DNA from 3 places in the Rhizobium sp. 01T444 genome. Region 1 is predicted to be linked to each of the others. Evidence: riboswitches for the same ligand, from Rfam matches in the RefSeq annotation. Region 1 holds a riboswitch; each other region holds the start of a gene.
What was found. A riboswitch is a leader RNA that binds a small molecule or an ion and turns the genes downstream of it on or off. The one in region 1 is predicted to bind cobalamin.

Region 1 (6,095 bases):
GGCTTGCCGGGAACGAGATCCTGGCGGCCGGCGACGAGGTTGCTCTCGATCATCATGCCCTTGATGTGGTGGTTGCCGGCAAGAATCTGGCCGGCGACGTCATGGACGACCTTCGGCTGGTTCATCGGATCCTTGTTGCTGTTCGCGTGGCTAGCATCGATCAGCATGCGCGGGTCGACGCCGAGCTTGACGGCTTCGGCGATGACAGCCTGCACGTCAGCTGCCTCATAGTTCGGCCGTTTGCCGCCACGCAGGATGATGTGGCAGTCCTCGTTGCCGCGCGTGGAGGCAATCGCTGCCTGTCCATCCTTGGTGACAGCCGGGAAATGGTGCGGCTGGGAGGCCGCCATGATTGCATCGAGTGCGATGCGCGCGCTGCCATCCGTGCCATTCTTGAAGCCGATCGGGCAGGAGAGACCCGAGGCGAGCTGGCGGTGGATCTGGCTTTCGGTCGTGCGCGCGCCGATGGCGCCGTAGCTCACGAGATCGGCAATATATTGCGGCGTGATCGTATCGAGGAATTCGCAACCGGCCGGCAGGCCCATGGCGTTGATGTCGAGCAGCAGGCGCCGCGCGAGGCGCAGGCCTTCCTCGATACGGTAGCTGCCATCGAGATGCGGGTCGTTCATCAGGCCCTTCCAGCCGACGGTGGTGCGGGGCTTTTCGAAATAGACGCGCATGACGATTTCGAGATCGCCGGAGAGACGTCGTCGCTGCTCCATGAGGCGGCCGGCATATTCGCGGGCGGCTGCCGGATCGTGGATCGAGCAGGGGCCGATGATGACGAGCTGGCGGTCGTCCTGACCGGTCAGGATATTGTGGATCGTGTCGCGCGTGCTGGTTACTGTCTTGGTAACAGCGGCGTCACGCGGGATTTCCGAAAGGATATCGGCAGGCTTGGTCAGCGGGGTGATCTCGACGATGCGCAGATCATCAATAGTGTCAGTCACGGTATGCTCTCCTGTTTGGTCATACCGTGGCGGAACAAAAAAGCCGCCAGGTTGACTAGCGGCTGTTCGGGTTGTCGTCGCGTTAGTTTCGGTTACGCACAGACCCGCATCCGCTGGAAGCAGCGGTACGAATAAAATCGCGATGCGTAAACGGACGAAATCGACATGCGGCTTATGTAGCCATGCCGATTGGAATTGTCACGTAGAATCTGTGAGGAAAAACGACAAATCCGTGAAGTTTTCAGCGGCTCTCCGCTATTGCCTGTCCCTGGGCCTCTTCCGGTTCTGCCGCCGCGGCATGTCTGTTCTTGTGGCGGCGTGTCGTCAGCTCCTCGCCGGCATTGGCGGGCAGGCGCAGGAAAGTGATGCAGGCAAGTGCTGATATCGCCGCCACGATGAAGAAGGCGATATGAAAATCCGAGACCAAAAGCTTGCCGCCGTGGAAGCTCGAGGAGATTTCCAGGATCGTACCGGCTACCGCAACGCCCATGGCCATGGAGATGCGCTGCGCCACCGCGTTGATGGCAGTCGCCTGGCTGCTGTCGGCCTCGTCCACATCGCCGAAGGCCATAGCGTTGACGCCCGAAAAGGCCATGGAGCGGAGGAGGCCGCCGACAAGAAGACAGCCCATGATGACATACATCGGCGTTTCGGCAGTGAAGAAGCCATTCACGCCGAGGAAGATTGCCGCGAGGAAGGTCGTCAGCGCGATGACGTTGCGGAAGCCGAAGGCGTTATAGGTGCGGGTGGCTGCAAATTTCGAGCCCATGGAGCCAAGAGCGCTGATGAAGGTGATCGAGCCTGACTGCAGCGGCGTCAGGCCGAAGCCGAGCTGCAGCATCAGCGGCATGAGGAAGGGCAGCGCGCCGAGGCCCATGCGGAAATTCGAGGCGCCGAGGATCGCCGCCCGGAACATCGGGTAGCGGAACATCTTGGGGTCGAGCAGCGGATGCGAGGTGCGCCTGGCATGCACGAAATAGAGAATGCCGGAGAGGACGCCGACGGCCACAGTGACATAGCCGTAGATGACGGGAACGGCGGGCAGGCTGATGACCGAGAGGCCGAACACGAAACCGGCAAAGCCGATACCCGACAGGAAGAAGCCCGGAAAATCCATCGGCTTCGGGCTTCGCGGCTCGACGGCCGGCAGGAAACGGGTGACGAGGACGATGCCGATAATGCCGATCGGCACATTGATCCAGAAGATCCAGTGCCAGCTGAGATAGGTCGTCAGGAAGCCGCCGATCGGCGGGCCCATGATCGGGCCGATCAGCGCCGGAATGGTCAGCCATGCCATGGCATTCACCAACTGGTGACGTGGCGTGCCGCGCACCAGGAGCAATCGCCCGACCGGCGTCATCATCGAGCCGCCGGCACCCTGGATGAGGCGGGAAATGACGAAGGCGGCGATGGAATTGGAGAATGCGCAGGCGACCGAGCCAACCATGAAAACGAAGATCGCGAGCCGAAAGATGTTGCGTGCACCGAAGCGATCCGACATCCAGCCGCTGATCGGAATGAAGATTGCGAGCGCCACGAGGTAGCTCGTTACCGCAAGTTTCAGCGCGATCGGCGAAGTGCCTATATCGGCAGCAATCGCCGGCAGGCTGGTGGCGATCACGGTCGAATCCATCTGTTCCATGAACAGGGCGACCGCAAGGATCATTGGTGTTAGGCGGGACACGGGCAACCGGAAGGCAATGAGAGGGGATTCGGCGCCAGCGGCGTCGGGTCTCGTTCTAGGCCAGCATTTTCAGCCTGTCCACGAAATGAATGTCGCATGCAGCTTGCCGCCATGCCGTTTCCGCGCCATAGATCACCCGTCAGGTGCCCGCTTTCACAAGCGGGAGAATCGGGAATCCGGTGCAAGACCGGAACGTGCCCAACGCTGTAAGGCCGACGCTTGCCGCATAGAATGCCACTGGCCGCAAGGCCGGGAAGGCGGCGGTCAAGCGGATGACGCCAAGTCAGAAGACCGGCCTGGCAAGATAGACCCAACCCGCGCGGACGGCGGGCGGTTGCGTTGTTGGGGATTTGACGATGCGACCCATTGATGATGCCGTTTGCCCGGCATCCAGCTTTTCTGCGGCCGAACGCGAGGCCGTCTATCACGCGATCATGACGCGGCGTGACGTGCGCAGCCAGTTCCTGCCCGATCCCTTGCCGGATGATCTCGTGACGCGGCTTTTGACCGCCGCGCATCACGCGCCCTCGGTCGGCTTCATGCAGCCGTGGAATTTCATTCTGGTGAAGAGCGTCGAGGTGAGGGCGCGGGTACGCGATGCCTTCCTCAAGGCGAATGAGGAAGCGGCCCGCATGTTCGACGGCAAGCGGCAGGAGCAATACCGTTCGCTGAAGCTCGAAGGCATCGTCCAGGCGCCGCTCGGCATCTGCGTGACCTGCGATCCAACCCGCAGCGGCAGCGTGGTGCTGGGGCGCACACATAATCCGCGCATGGACAGCTATTCCACCGTCTGCGCCATCCAGAACCTGTGGCTTGCGGCACGAGCCGAAGGGGTGGGCATCGGCTGGGTCAGCATTTTTCGCGAGGGTGACCTGAAGGAGATCCTCGGCATTCCCAATCATATCGAGGTGGTAGCCTGGCTCTGCGCCGGCTTCGTCGACCGGCTCTATGATAAGCCGGAACTGGCGGTCAAAGGCTGGCGGCAGCGGATGGCGCTGGAAGAGCTGGTTTTCCATGATGGCTGGGGGCAGGTGGAAAGCGAGGCCGCGCCGGTCTGAGCCGGCGCGGGTGTGCATCATTCTGCCGGCTGGGTGCCGCAATCCTTGGCGCAGGCCGGCGTCTTCCGATGGGCAAAGACGAGGAAGCTTGCGGCGGCCAGAAGCCAGACGCCGATCGCGCCATAGAGCATGACGCCGCCGAAGCCTGCGACGAGCGCATCATGCACCGTCCCGGCGGGAATGTCTGGCAGGGAGGCAATGTTGCCGGCGGAGATCCGTTCGGCGAGCAGGCGCAGGTCGCCGGCATCCGTCGAGGTTGGCAAGGTGCTCTTGAGGTGGGAGAGCACGCCGCTGAACAGGATGAAGCCCATGACGGCGATGTTGATGGCGAGCGAGATCATCCGGGCGCTCATGTCGATGCCGGAGGCCATGCCGGCGCGATCGCTGGAGACGGCACCTGTCGTCGTATTGGTGACCGGGGTGTTGGTGAAGCCAAGCCCGATGCCGGCAAGCAGCGCGCCGGGCAGCATCGTCAGCCAGCTTGGCGCGGTGGCAGCACTGCCTGACTTCATCAGCAGGAAGCCGAGCCCGATGGTGAAAAGGCCGCCGGGAATGATGATGCCCGGCCGATAGCGCAGCATAAGCCGTTCGGCGAGCGGCGGTACGACGAGCGTCGGCAGCGTATAGGCAAGCAGCGCCACACCCGCGGCCACACTGCCATAACCGAGACCGGCTTCATACCAGATCGGCAGATAGATCATGAAAGGCCAGAAGCTGATATTCATGGCAGCCGAGCCGATGATGGCGCCCGAGAAGGCGCGAATGCCGAAGACCGAGGCATCGAACATCGGTCGCGGGTTCAGCCTCTCGGCAAAGATGAAGGCGACGAGGCTTGCCGCGGAAAGTCCGATGATGCCAAGCGCGGCAGGGCTGGCAAAGCCGAGAGCCGGACCCTGGGTGATGAAGAAAGCGAGGCAGAAGACCGCCAGCGAAAGAGTGGCGATGCCGGCCATATCGAGCCGTCCTGCAGCGGGGTCCCGCGATTCCTCAACGCCCGTTACGGCAAGGGCCACCGTCACGGCTGCCAGCACGGCATGGATGAGGAAGACCCATTGCCAGCCGGCGGCTGCTACGATCGCAACGCCTATGATCGGGCCAAAGCCGAGGCCGATCCCGAAGATGATGCCCCACCAGCCGAAGGCCATGCTGCGGGCTCTGCCCTCCGGGAATTGATGGGAGAGGACAGCCACCTGGCAGATCAGCATCACGCCGCCGCTCATGCCCTGCAGAAAGCGAGCAACGATCAGCAGCGAAACATCCTGAGCGAGGCCGGCAATCAGCGAGGTGAGGCCAAAGGCGGCAATGCCGATGAGGAAGACGCGCTTGCGGCCGTAGCGATCGGCCAATGTGCCTGCCGCCATCAGCACCGTCGTCACGGCGATCGTATAGGCATTCATGATCCATTGCAGCGCGCTGAAATCGGCATGCAGCACCTTTTCCAGCGTCGGCAGGATTGCCGGTACGCTCGATATTTCAAGGCCGAACATCAGTGAGGAGAGGCAGGCCGCCATCAGGGCGACGATGCCTCTGATACGTGAGGATGGAGGGGAGGCAGAGGTCATGCTTTGGCCTTTCGACGTTGAGACTTACAAGGGTGACATCCCTTGTCGTCCATTTGCGTCAGCATAAGCAGAGCTTGATCATTACAGAATTGGATGATTGACTATTTCAGACACAACAATTTCGGATAGATCCAATGACCATGCTCGATGTCGATTCCGTTCAGGCTTTCGTGACGATCGCCGAGAACAAGAGCTTCACCCGCGCCGCCAATGAGCTCGGCAGCACGCAAGGGGCGATTAGCGTCAAGCTCAAACGGCTGGAGGAGCGGCTCGGCCATCGGCTGATCGAACGCACGCCGCGGCTGGTGCGGCTTTCGGCACAGGGGGCGGTATTTCTTGATGCCGCACGGGAATTCCTCGCTGCCCATGACCGGGCGATCGCGGCACTTTCCTCGTCGCGCCGTCATTTCAGGCTGGGCATTGCGGCCCATGTCGCCGGCCCGGAAGTGCCGACGCTGCTTGCGCGCCTCAATGCCCATGATCCGGGGCTGACGATCGAGGTGCGGCTCGACAATTCCTGCGAGTTGCTCGCCGCCTTCGATCGCGGCGACCTAGATGCGGCGATCGTCCGTCGGGATGAGGACCGGCGCGATGGCGAGGTTCTGGCACCAGAGCATTTCGGCTGGTTTGCAACGCCGCAATTCGAATATCGCCGCGGTGAACCGCTGCGTCTTGCAGCACTGTCGCCCAACTGCAAGGTGCGGGATGTCTGCACCCGGGCGCTCGATGCGGCCGGTATTCCCTGGGCGGAAGTCTTCCTCGGCGGAGGCTCTTCGGCTGTGACAGCAGCCGTTTCAGCCGGGCTTGCCGTCTCGACCTTCTCCCATCGTCTGGCGCCTGT
Region 2 (6,095 bases), on a different contig from region 1:
CGCAGCCATCTCCTGAGGTCGCAGCCCGGTTCGGCATTGCCGCCCATTCGCCCTATTTCCGATCATAGAATTGCGCCCGTCCATGTGGAGGTTCCGAAATTAACGATCATATTCAGTGGCTTATAGATGAGGGAATCAGGAGCGAGCATATCGGTGAGCTCATTGCCGGTTTGTGCGACCGGCTGATCGCGGATGGCTTTCCCATCTGGCGGGGCAGTATCGCGATGCCATCCATTCATCCCATGTATGCCGGCATCTCGGCCAATTTCGTGCGCGGCGGCGCGACCACCATCGAGAGGGCCGAATATGGCAGCGCGGCGCAGCTGAGCTTCGAGAAGACGCCGATCTACTATCTGCTGGGCCGCGGCGAAACGTCGGGGCGCTGGATCCTTGCCAAGGGGGAGGGTGTCGACGACTATCCGCAGCTTGCGGAATTTGCGCTTGGCGGCGGCACGGATCATCTGGTCAGCCTGCTGGAGTTCCCGAAGGAGGCCGCGTTGCGCGGGGTCAGCCTGTCCTTGACAAGCGACAGGCCGGGCGGATTTTCCAATGATCAGCTGACGATCATCGCAAAGCTTTTCCCGGCACTGGGGCTTGCCTGCTACCGCATCGCGGCATCGAGAACCGCCTCGGATATCCTTGCTATCTATACAGGCGCCAAGACGAGTGCGCGCATCCTTGCGGGCGAGGTCCAGAGGGGAACGGGAGGCGCCATCAATGCCGCGATCCTGCTTGCAGACCTCAGAAACTTCACGGCGTTGACCGAGGTCTATCAACCCGGTGAGATCGCCGGGTTTCTGAACGAGCATTTCGAGCTGATCGGCCGGCATGTCGAGGAAAATTCCGGCGAGATCCTCAAGTTCATGGGCGACAGCGTATTGGCGATCTTTCCGACAGGCGGTGAAGACGGCGAGGATCCTGAGACGGCCTGCATGGCTGCGCTCGCCTCGGCCCGAAATGTTCTGGAGGCAAACGAGGCGCTCAATCGTCAGCGGGCGCGCGAGGGCGGTCCTGATATCGGTGTCGACGTCGTCCTGCATCTCGGCGAGGTGTTCTACGGAAATGTCGGCGCCCGCGGCAGGCTTGATTTCACCGTGATCGGCAGGGCCGTCAACGAGGCCTCGCGGCTCGAGAAACTCTGCGGCGAACTCGGCCAGCCCCTTCTGATGTCGGAAAGCTTCGCGGCTGGCTGCGGTGTCGCCTGCGAACATCTGGGATCGTTCGAATTGCGCGGCGTTTCGAGGAGGGCGGACGTGTTCAAGCTCGCGGCACCGACTACGGCAGTAGCCTGAAATCGGCATCGATTTTCAGAAAGTCTGTTGCGTAGCTCTAATGGCGGCGTGTTTCTGACTTCAGCGGCAAATGTCTCAGATCTCGCCTGAGACCTCACGACGGCGGCGGTCGAGTTCTTCGCTGTAGCGGCGCAGCGTGTGGCTTTCGCTGAGCTGGCCGATCACCTTGCGCTCGATGAGGTTGTTGACGACGGCGAGCGCTTCGCTTTCGGTCTTGTCGAAGATCGCGGCCGCCTGTTTGGCGTTCATCTGCGGCTGCAGGAAATCGTTTTTGTAGCGGATGAAATCGGTCAGCTGCTGGGCTTCGTCCTGCGCGCTGGTGGGGTTGGCGTAGATTTCCGGCACGAGCACGAGACCGGCATATTTGTCGCCCTCATCGACGAGGATGACGCGCTGCGTCGAGCCGATGGGGAAGGCCTCCTTGAACTCGTCCATCGTTATTCCAAGTTTTGCGGTCTTCACGTCTGATCGCATCAGCTTGTCCACGGTCAGGTTGCGGATCCAGCCGACATCATGGGCGCTACGGATGCTCTCGCCGCGCAGGTGAAAGCGCCATGTGGCGAAGGAGTAGCCGAAGGTGGTGCGCACCACGAGCGAGGAGGTAATGACGGCGGCGAGCACCAGAACGGTGATCGGAAAGTCGCCGGTAATCTCCAGCGCCAGGAAGGTCATGGTCAGCGGCCCGCCGATGACGGCGACGGCGAGCGAGCTCATGCCGACCACGGCATAGATCACGGGTGTCAGTGTCGCATCGGCGAAATAGGGGGCGGAATAGGCAAAGAGCTTGCCGAGCAGGGCACCCATGAAGAGCGAGGCGAAGAACAGGCCGCCCCTGAAGCCGGAGCCGATCGAAATGGCTGATGCCACCGACTTCAGAAGGAAGAGGCCAATCAGCGCGGGAATGGTGATCTCATGGGAGAGGTTGAGATGCAGCGCGCCGTGACCGGCGGCGAGGACCTGCGGCGAGGCCAGCGCCAGCAGGCCGACGACCAGGCCGCCGAGCGCCGGGCGGAAGGGTAGCGCGATGGAGCTTTTGCGCGCCAGTTCCTCGACGAAGGAGACGCCCTGCATGATGAGGATGCCGATGCCTGCGCAGAAGGCGCCGAGGGCGATCGCCGGCACGTAATCGGCGGGCTGGACAGCGCCGAAGCTGCCGACATCGATGATGAAATCGCTGCCGGAGAGTAGCCGGGCGACCAGTGTAGCGACGAGGGCCGCGACGACAACAGGCGTCAGCGAGACGATGGTGTAGGTGCCGATGATCAGCTCGAAGGCATAGAAGGCGCCCGTCAGCGGTGCATTGAAGGCGGCGGCGATGGCGCCGGCCGCGCCGCAGCCGACGAGGACGCGCATGTCGGAGCGGCGCAGCTGCAGCTTCAGGCCGAATTTCGAGGCGATGCCGGCTGCAAGCTGCGTATAGCCGGCCTCCAGACCGACGGATGCGCCGAAGCCGTTGGACACGAGGTTCTGGATGGCGACGAGGATGCTGTCCGTCAGCGACAGGCGGCCGCCATGCAAGGCATTGGCCTCGATCGGGTCGACCATCGGCTTCTTGCGCCATCTGGCGAGAATGAAGATCAACAGGCCGAGCAGCATGCCGCCGGCAACCGGGGCCGTCATCAGCAGGAACTTGCTGTCGATCTGCGAGGCGCTGAGCCTCGTCGTGCCGTCTATGCCGAAGATCAGCCTGTGCATCTCTTCCGAGACATAGCTCATGGCGGTGACCGCAAGCCCCGAGGCGATACCGACGAGCGCGCCGGCAAAGACCATGCCCATTTCGCTGTGGCGGATAAGCGCGCGCAGGCGTCCCGGATCAAAGACGGTGCCGAGAGGGCCGAGGCGGCGAATATCCATTCGGGAGAGCATCATGGGGAAACTAGGCGGCAGGAGTGGGGGTCAAGGGCGGAGCCGGCATCCGCATGAGCGGCAATTGCGGCAAAATACCGACTGCGCCGTAAAGTTTTTGTGACGTAAACCTTTGATTGAAGACGATAATATCGGTAGTGTAAGTCGAGATGATCTCTGTGTGCACCCAGTGCGCCGATTGACATGCCCGGGGCGGAAGCCTAACCATGAATTGACATAATGGATGGTTCCGGATCGGCCTTACGCCTTCCGGATGAAAAGGGAATGTGACGGGGCGGACCCAAGCCGGGCGCCTTCATCACAGCCGACCCCGCGACTGTAGAGCAGTCAGGGTCTTCCGTCCGGTATTTTAGCCGTTGCGCTGACAGCCTCGCATTCTGCAGGCGGGCAAGGCGGTATAAGTGCCGGAAAAGCCACTGGAGTGCATCGTGATCAGCCGGGGCAGGACGCCTCTATTTCTACGAATCGTCCGCCTTTTCACGAGAAGCAGCCGGGAAGGCGAGGCGGATCCGCTGGCACGATCAGGGGCGACCGGAAACGGTCTGCCCCTGTCGCGGCCGCTAACTGCGAGCCAGGAGACCTGCCATCCGTGCCGGGCATAATGCCCATACTGGGCCGTTTGCCCGCTGCCAGCACGGAGGTTGTCTTGGCTGAAGGATTTGATTCAGCGCTGCCTCTGGTGGTGCATGTGAAAGGTGTCGGTTCGGTACCTCCTGATGGGATGCGTCTGGCGCCTGTTGGTGGACGTTACCCGGCGCGCACTTTCCTCTCCTCCCTCATTCCTGTGCTTGTCACAGGAATCCAGCCACGGCGCGTCCGCGCAGTGAATGAATCTACGCCGTCGTTGATTGAGTCTCTTGTGCCCAAGGACTTGGGCACGCTGGATCCCTGTGACAAGCACAGGGATGAGGGAAGTGGGTGGAGCCGCGCCTTCGCTCCAAGGGCGGCCGTGGCATGACCAAGAGCCTTCTCAACGCCACCTTCATCCTCGGCGGCGCCCGCTCCGGCAAATCCCGCTTCGCCGAAAACCTCGTGACCACAAGCGGCCTCGACCGCCACTACATCGCCACAGGCCGCGCCTGGGATGACGAAATGCAGGCGCGTATCGACCAGCACAAGGCCGACCGCGGCCCCTCCTGGACCACCCATGAGGAACCGCTCGACCTTACCGAGCGCCTTGCGGCAATCGACGGCGAGGGCAGGGCTGTTCTCGTTGATTGCCTGACGCTGTGGCTCACCAATCTGATGATGGAGGGGCGCGATATCGCCGCCCAGTCCGCCGCCCTTGCCGCCTGTCTACCGCAAGCAAAGGCGCGGCTCGTCATCGTTTCCAATGAAGTCGGCCTCGGCATCGTGCCTGAGAACCGCATGGCGCGGGATTTTCGCGACCATGCCGGCCGGCTGCACCAGATGATCGCGGCTGTGGCCGACGACGTGTATTTTATCGCGGCAGGTCTGCCGCTGAAGATGAAGGGTTAGATCCATGCAGCAGAAAATTCCCGCAACCGTCATCACCGGCTTTCTCGGTGCGGGCAAGACGACAATGATCCGCAACCTGCTCACAAATGCCGGCGGCAAGAAGATTGCGCTCATCATCAACGAGTTCGGCGATCTCGGCGTTGATGGCGATGTGCTGAAGGGCTGCGGGGCGGAGAATTGCACCGAGGACGATATTATCGAGCTCACCAATGGCTGCATCTGCTGCACGGTCGCCGACGATTTCATTCCGACCATGACCAAGCTTCTGGAGCGCGAGCAGCGCCCGGACCATATCGTCATCGAAACTTCAGGCCTTGCCTTGCCACAGCCGCTGGTCGCCGCCTTCAACTGGCCGGACATCAGAAGCGAAGTCACCGTTGACGGCGTGATCACCGTGGTCGACAGCGCCGCTGTTGCCGCAGGTCGTTTTGCCGATGACCATGATGCTGTCGATGCACGCCGCGTCGAGGATGAATCGCTCGATCATGAAAGCCCGATCGAGGAGCTTTTCGAAGATCAGCTGACCTGCGCCGACCTCATAGTGCTCAACAAGACCGATCTCATTGATGCCGACGGCCTCGGTCGCGTGAAGAGCGAAGTCGCCTCGCGCATCGCCCGCAAGCCTGTGATGATCGAGGCCAGGAATGGCGACGTGCCGGCAAGCGTGCTGCTCGGCCTCGGCATCGGCACGGAAGACGATATCGTCAACCGCAAGTCCCATCACGAGCTGGAGCATGAGGACGGCACGCCGCACGATCACGACGAATTCGACAGTTTCGTCGTCGAGCTCGGCGCTATCGCCGATACATCAGGTTTCGTCGAGAAGCTGAAGGGCATTATCGCCGAGCATGATGTGCTGCGCCTCAAGGGCTTCATCGATGTCTCGGGCAAGCCGATGCGCCTGCAGCTGCAGGCCGTGGGTGCCCGCATCGATCAGTATTTCGACCGCGCCTGGACGCCGGGCGAAGCACGCAGCACGCGCCTCGTCGTCATCGGCCTGCATGAGATGGATCAGGACGCGGTGCGCAAGGCGATCGAAGCGCTCGCTTAGGGAATAATCGATGCATCTGCTTCTCGCCCAACAGGGAACAATCAGCGACGGGGACGAGGCCATCGACCTCGGCCAGTCGCCGGGCGATATCCTGTTCCTCTCGGCCGCCGACACCGAGCTTGCGGCAATCGCTGCGGCTCATTCCGGCGGGGCGAGCGGGCATACGCTCAGGCTTGCGAGCCTGATGAGCCTGAAGCATCCGATGTCGGTCGATACCTACGTCCAGCGCACGGCGAGACATGCGAAGCTGATCATCGTGCGGGCGCTGGGTGGGGCGAGCTACTTTCACTATGCGCTCGAGGCGCTGCATGCGGTTGCCGCTCGTAATGGGACGCTGATTGCGGTGCTGCCGGGCGATGCGCGGCCGGATGCGGGGCTGACGCCGTTTTCCAATGTGTCGCTTGAGG
Region 3 (6,095 bases), on a different contig from region 1:
GAGATCCTGGATCAGGCGGGTCACTTCGCCAGTGCCGCAGGCAAGTTCCAGCACGCGCTTGGGCTCAGGGCCGAGGGCATCGCGGATCGGCTTCTGCCAGGCATCGGCCTCCGGGCCGGGGGCGATCTTGTGGCCGAAGGCGAGATCGAAGGTTTCCGAGCGTTTCGACCAGTAGTCGCGGATCTCTTCCTTCAGATCGAAATTTACGCCATCCATCTCTCAGCCCATCCGATACTGGATATGTGTGCGGCCATGCACAGCCGATCTTTCGATATGGGCGCGCACGCCGAAGACGCGGGCGATCAAGGCTTCGGTCAGCACCTCCTCGGGCGTGCCTGCGGCCACGACTTCGCCCTTCTGCAGCACGGCCAGATGATCGCAGAACATCGCCGCCAGATTGAGATCGTGGAGCGCGATGATGGAGGTGAGGCCGAGTTTGGCTACCAGCGCCAGGATATCGAGCTGATGCTGGATATCGAGGTGATTGGTCGGTTCGTCGAGCAGGAGTTCGCTTGGCGTCTGGGCGAGCGCTCTGGCGATATGCACGCGCTGGCGTTCGCCGCCTGACAGTGTCTGCCACAGCTGGCCGGCGCGCTCGCCCATGTCGACGCGGGCGAGCGCTTCCGCAACGGCGGCATCGTCATCGGCGCCCCAGGAGGCGATGAGGCCGCGATGCGGCGTGCGGCCGAGGCGGACGATATCGCGCACGGTGAGCTGCGTGTCGGTCGTCGACTGCTGTTCGACGAAGGCGATGCGGCGGGCAAGGGCAGCGCGTGAGAGGCCGGAGACATCGTCGTCGCCAAGGCGGATGATGCCGCTTTTGACCTGCCGCAGTCGGCAGATCAGGCGCAGCAGGCTCGATTTGCCTGAGCCGTTCGGCCCGAGCAGGCCGAGCACCTTGCCCCTTTCGACTGATATGCTGATGCCATTGACGATGATGGTATTGCCGGCGGCATAGGTGACCTTGTCGACTGATATGCTCATGCGCTTCTCCGCACGCGATAGAGGATGATGGCGAGGCCGGTGCGCCGAAAAGCGCGGTGACGACGCCGATCGGCAGGATCTGTTGGGGAATGATGATGCGCGAGACGATGTCGGCGCCGACCATGAAGATCGCTCCGCCAAGCGCAGTCGCCGGCAGCAGGCGGCCATGCGCGGGGCCGACGAGGAAGCGGGCGGCATGGGGAATGACGAGACCGACGAAGCCGATGGAACCGACCATGCTGACCACGCCTGCCGTCATCGCCGCTGTCACGCCGAGCAGGGTGAACTGCACGCGGCGCACGGCGATGCCGAGGGAGGCTGCGGCATCCGTGCCGAAGGCGAAGGCATCGAGCGCGCGCGCATGGGCAAGACAGACGACGAAGCCTGTCAGCGCGATCGGCACGGAGAGATAGACATCCGGCCAGCGCACGCCACTGAGCGACCCTAAGAGCCAGAAGAGTACGCCGCGCGCCTGTTCGGCATTGGCCGAGGTGGTGACGATATAGGAGGTCAGCGCGTTGAAGAGCTGCGAGCCCGCCACGCCGCAGAGAATGATGCGCTCGCTGGTGCCGCCCGCGCCCGCCGCCAGAATGCCGACCAGAAGAAAGGCGATGACGGCGCCGATGAAGGCGCCGCCGGAGAGGCCGAGCACGCCATAGCCGAGGCCTAAGATCATGACGCAGACGGCGCCGGTGGAGGCGCCGGCGGAAATGCCGAGCACATAAGGTTCGGCGAGCGGATTGCGCAGCAGGGCCTGCAGCACCACGCCGCAAAGCGCGAGCGACGCACCGGCGCTTGCCGCCACCAGCGCGCGGCTGAGGCGGTAATCCCAGACAATGCCCTGGTGGATGCGGCTGAGTTCGAATGCCGTGCCGAACAGGCGGTTGGAAACCGCCTTTGCCGTGGTGGCGAGCGGGATCGATATCTCGCCGATCGATACGGCGAGGCTGACCATCAGGCCGAGCAGGAGGAAGGCGGCGATGGTGAGCGCGGCAAGCGCCCACCATTTCCTCTGTGGCAAGGCAGCCTGGCTCACTGCGCCAGACCGGAGGCGGCGATGCCCTTTGCCAGGATTTCGATGCCGTCGATCGTGCGGATCGTCGGGTTCATCGACTGCGCGTCCATCATGATGAAGCGCTTGTTTTTGACGGCATCGAGCTCCCTTGTGACCGGATCGTTTTCCAGGAAATCCACCTTCACCTTGGGATCGTCGGCGGCATAGCGGCGGCGGTCCATGGTGGCGATGACGATGACGGCGGGATTGGCCTGCGCAATCGTTTCCCAGCCGACGAGGGGCCATTCCTCTTCAGTCGTCACGACGTTCTTTGCGCCGAGCGTCTTCAGGATATAGGCCGGCGCGCTGTTCTTGCCGGCGATGAAGGCATCGCCTTTCACCTCCTTGCTGGAGAACCAGAAGACGACGGGCAGGTTCTTGGCTGCCGCGCCTGAAACGGAGGCAACGGCCGCGGCCTCGCGCTTCTTCAGGTCGGCGATCAGTTTATCGCCCCGGTCCTTCACGTCGAAGATTTCGGAGAGTTCGGCGATTTCCTGATAGATCAGGTCCATCGTGAACAGCTCCTTGCGCACGCCGTCTCCGCCATCGGTGTTGATCTTGGCGACGCAATCGGCCGGCGCGATATAGGTGTTGATGCCGAGGTCTTTGAATTGCTCGCGCTTGCCGACGGAGCCTTGGGCGCCGACATGCCATTCGAATTCGGCAGCCACCAGATCGGGCTCGGCACCGACGACGGATTCGAAGCTCGGGTCGTTGTCGGCCAGGCGTCTGATCTTGCTGTTGGCCTCGGCATATTGCGGCAGGACCGGGCCGACCCAGACGGCCGTGCCGGCGATCTTGTCGGCAAGGCCGAGCGAGAGGAGCACTTCGGTCATGCCCTGGCCGATCGAAACGATCTTGGCCGGTGCCTTCTCGAAGGTGACTTGCTGGCCGCAATTGCTGAGGGTGAGGGGATATTGGGTGGCGGCGAAGGCGGGTGCTGCAAGGCCGGCCAGGCAAAGGCTGGCGAGCCCGAACGCAAGGGAAAAGCCTGGAATAATCTGGCGCATTGGAAACTCTCGATCGGAAGGAAAAGGGCCAGCAGACGCCGGCGCGCGCAGATGCGTGAGCCAAACGTGGAGGAGGGCTAGCGGCGGGTGGTCCAATCGGGACGGATCGCGTGCGGCAAGCGGCAGGAAATAAGGTCAATCATATCTGCTCCTTGTCCAGGCATCCCCGCCTGGCTGATTGGATTGCGATTGACGGCAGGTCTCCTGGCTCGCGGATGTCAGCCGGTCATCTGCCTTCCCGCGCTTGCGCGCAGTGGCACTTGGAGTGACCAGCTCGCCGGTGATGTCCTGGAATGAACGACGAGGCATTCATTCCGGATATAACCGGCAATCCGCTTACAGTTGCGGGGGCAGCCACGGTCTTGGTCCCTTTTGGGTCGTCCGCACCGTGTTCCCTATTAATCCCCTCGAAGTTCTCCTCGGGGAACCGTCTCCCCCGACTTAGGACGTCACCATGGGCAACGTCAAGCAGGGCCAGCGAGAAGTATTGTTTGCGGAGGGAAGGCTGTCGTTTCGCAAATCCGGAATGACAGAAATTTTACCTCATGCTAATGTAGAATCCGCTGATGGGTGGAGGAGCAACCATGAGTATTTTCGACGGTTTAGGCGGTGTTCTCTCTGATGTGCTTGCCGGCAGGCAGGTCGATTACGTCGCGGTTGCAACCAGAATATTCGACAATGCCGGAGGGCTGCAGGGCATCGTTTCCCAGCTCAATTCGGCGGGCCTCGGCGAGCAGGTCTCATCCTGGATCGGCACCGGCCACAATCTTCCCGTATCGGCGGAACAGATCCAGGCGGCCTTGTCGTCCGATCAGCTGCGCGATCTCGCCGCCAAGTTCGGCGTCAATGCCGATGATGTGTCCAAGCTGCTTGCCGAGCATCTGCCGAAAGCCGTCGATGCGGCAACGCCCAATGGAACCGTTTCATAGGCTTCAAAGACTTGGGGTCTCAAAGATTTGGGGCCTCAAAGACGTGCATGCCGTGAACTGCCCCCAACACGAGGATATCCCATGATTGCGAGATTGCTTGTGCCCGCTTCCGCCGGAGCGTTGATTGCCGCCGCCTTCTTCGTTTCTCCGGCCTCCGCGCTGACCATGAAGGAATGCAGCGCCAAATATCAGACGGCCAAGGCCGATGGTTCGGCCAAGGACATGAAGTGGAACGACTTCCGGGCGAAGTTCTGTGGCGCGGATGCGGCCGCCGAAGATGCTGCCGATGACAAGGCAGTGGCCGCAACGACGGACAAGGAGCCCGCAAAGCCGACGGTCAAGGCCCCCAAGGGCGTGACCATGCCGAAGGCGATCGACAAGAAATACGCCAGCGAAACGCCTGCCAAGGGCCGGCTGCATACCTGCGTCGACAGCTATCATGCCAACAAGGATGCCGGCACGCTCAACGATCTGAAATGGATCCAGAAGGGCGGCGGCTATTGGAGCCTTTGCAATACGGCATTGAAGGCCGGTAGCTGAGGTTTAGGCTGGCGAGGGCGGGGCGCATGGCTATTGCGCTCCTACCTCTGCCACATCCTCTCGATCCGTCAGGATGCGGTCGATCAGCCCCCATTCCAGGGCCTCTTCAGCCCTCATGAAGCGGTCCCGATCCATCGCCTGCTCGAACTCTTCATAGGATCGCCCGCAATGCTCGGCATAGAGGCTGGTCATGAGCTGCTTCGTCTTCCTGATTTCCTCGGCATGAATGAGCATATCGGACGCCTGGCCCTGGAAGCCGCCGAGGGGCTGGTGGATGAGGATGCTGGCATTCGGAAGGGCATATCGCTCTCCCGGCTGGCCGGCCATCAGCAGGAAGGAGCCCATCGAGCGGGCCGTTCCCATGCAGAGCGTGTGCACCGGCGCGCGGATGAAACGCATCGTGTCGTACATGGCAAAACCGCTGGTCACGACGCCGCCCGGCGAATTGATGTAGAGGTTGATCGGCTTCTTGGGATTTTCGGCCTCCAGGAACAGAAGCTGGGCGCAGACGAGAGCGGACACGCCGTCGTTGATCTCGCCGTTCAGAAAGATGATCCGCTCACGCAGCAGGCGGGAATAGATGTCGAAGGATCGCTCCCCTTGGGAGGATTGTTCTACGACCATGGGGACGAGTTGCATCGCTTCGCGCATCGGCGAACTCCAATCTTTCAGAATGATAAGCGGGAAGGCCTGCCGCGTCAGGCGGCGAGCATCATAGTCTGGCTGTTGCTGTTGGCGACCGATCTCGTGAGACGCTCGAAAGTGGCATCGGTCAGCTCGTGGACGATCCGCAGGCTGGTTCCGCCCGATGCATTCGGTGCGATCGCGAAGGTGACGATGCTTTCCAGGAAGGGCGGGCTGTCGTCGCGCAATCTGTAGCGAACCTCCTTTCCCGGTGTTTCGGAGAGCGATTGCGGATCGGCAAGCGCTTCCTTCGGCAGCCATCTCTCGCGAAAATCGGCGATGCTGATCGCACGCCAGACCTTTTCCGGCGGCGCATCCAGCTCGTATCTCTGTTCGAAGCCGGTTTGTTGCTTGGTCTGTATCTCGGTCTTCACCTCGTTCATTGGTCCATATCCTTCAGCAAGAGCTTGAGAGCATCGATGCGGGCTGGCCAGTAGGCGCGATATTTCGCCAGCCATTGGGCGATGAGGGTGAGCCCCTCGGGGTCGACCTCGTAATTCACGAAACGGCCCTCCTTCTGCTCGCGCACAAGCCGTGCCGAACGCAGCACGGCGAGATGCTGGGACATGGCCGGCTGGCTGATATCCATGCCCTGGCGAAGCGCGCTGGCATTCATGCGGCCGTTCGCCAGCTTCTCGAAGATCGTGCGGCGGGTCGGGTCGGCGAGCGCGCGAAAAATGTCGTGTTCCATCATGACAACACATAAGCATACACTTATGCGATTCGCAAGTGTGTCGTATGGGCAGGTCACTCCGCCCGGTGCAGCTTCTGCCGGGCTACTTCAAGAATCTCATCCGCCATCTCTTCATCGGTCACAATACGCGCCAGCGTCAGCGCGCCGACCAGCATGGCGAAGGCGGCCATTCCCTTGCGGCGGCTGGCCTTGGTACCGGC

Region 2: linked by a shared signal. The riboswitch ahead of cobU (bifunctional adenosylcobinamide kinase/adenosylcobinamide-phosphate guanylyltransferase) and the one ahead of bluB (5,6-dimethylbenzimidazole synthase) in region 1 are both predicted to bind cobalamin.
Region 3: linked by a shared signal. The riboswitch ahead of AC1DTN_RS10075 (ABC transporter substrate-binding protein) and the one ahead of bluB (5,6-dimethylbenzimidazole synthase) in region 1 are both predicted to bind cobalamin.

Annotation. Positions count from the first base shown of each region.
Region 1 covers NZ_JBFTPD010000013.1:13,531-19,625, forward strand. Annotated here, with positions in the region: gene AC1DTN_RS18240 (3-deoxy-7-phosphoheptulonate synthase) at 1-950, opposite strand, end outside; gene AC1DTN_RS18245 (DHA2 family efflux MFS transporter permease subunit) at 1,192-2,616, opposite strand; cobalamin riboswitch at 2,759-2,948, shown strand; gene bluB (5,6-dimethylbenzimidazole synthase) at 2,991-3,692, shown strand; gene AC1DTN_RS18255 (MFS transporter) at 3,710-5,254, opposite strand; gene AC1DTN_RS18260 (LysR family transcriptional regulator) at 5,389-6,095, shown strand, end outside.
Region 2 covers NZ_JBFTPD010000005.1:157,386-163,480, reverse strand. Annotated here, with positions in the region: partial or broken gene AC1DTN_RS10845 (adenylate/guanylate cyclase domain-containing protein) at 37-1,292, shown strand; gene AC1DTN_RS10840 (chloride channel protein) at 1,368-3,158, opposite strand; cobalamin riboswitch at 3,366-3,760, shown strand; gene cobU (bifunctional adenosylcobinamide kinase/adenosylcobinamide-phosphate guanylyltransferase) at 4,113-4,637, shown strand; gene cobW (cobalamin biosynthesis protein CobW) at 4,642-5,688, shown strand; gene cobN (cobaltochelatase subunit CobN) at 5,699-6,095, shown strand, end outside.
Region 3 covers NZ_JBFTPD010000005.1:10,902-16,996, reverse strand. Annotated here, with positions in the region: gene AC1DTN_RS10090 (class I SAM-dependent methyltransferase) at 1-216, opposite strand, end outside; gene AC1DTN_RS10085 (ABC transporter ATP-binding protein) at 220-984, opposite strand; partial or broken gene AC1DTN_RS10080 (FecCD family ABC transporter permease) at 981-2,020, opposite strand; gene AC1DTN_RS10075 (ABC transporter substrate-binding protein) at 2,017-3,048, opposite strand; cobalamin riboswitch at 3,226-3,495, opposite strand; gene AC1DTN_RS10070 (YidB family protein) at 3,633-3,977, shown strand; gene AC1DTN_RS10065 (hypothetical protein) at 4,059-4,517, shown strand; gene AC1DTN_RS10060 (ATP-dependent Clp protease proteolytic subunit) at 4,548-5,168, opposite strand; gene AC1DTN_RS10055 (SRPBCC family protein) at 5,216-5,584, opposite strand; gene AC1DTN_RS10050 (ArsR/SmtB family transcription factor) at 5,581-5,895, opposite strand; gene AC1DTN_RS10045 (TetR/AcrR family transcriptional regulator) at 5,949-6,095, opposite strand, start outside.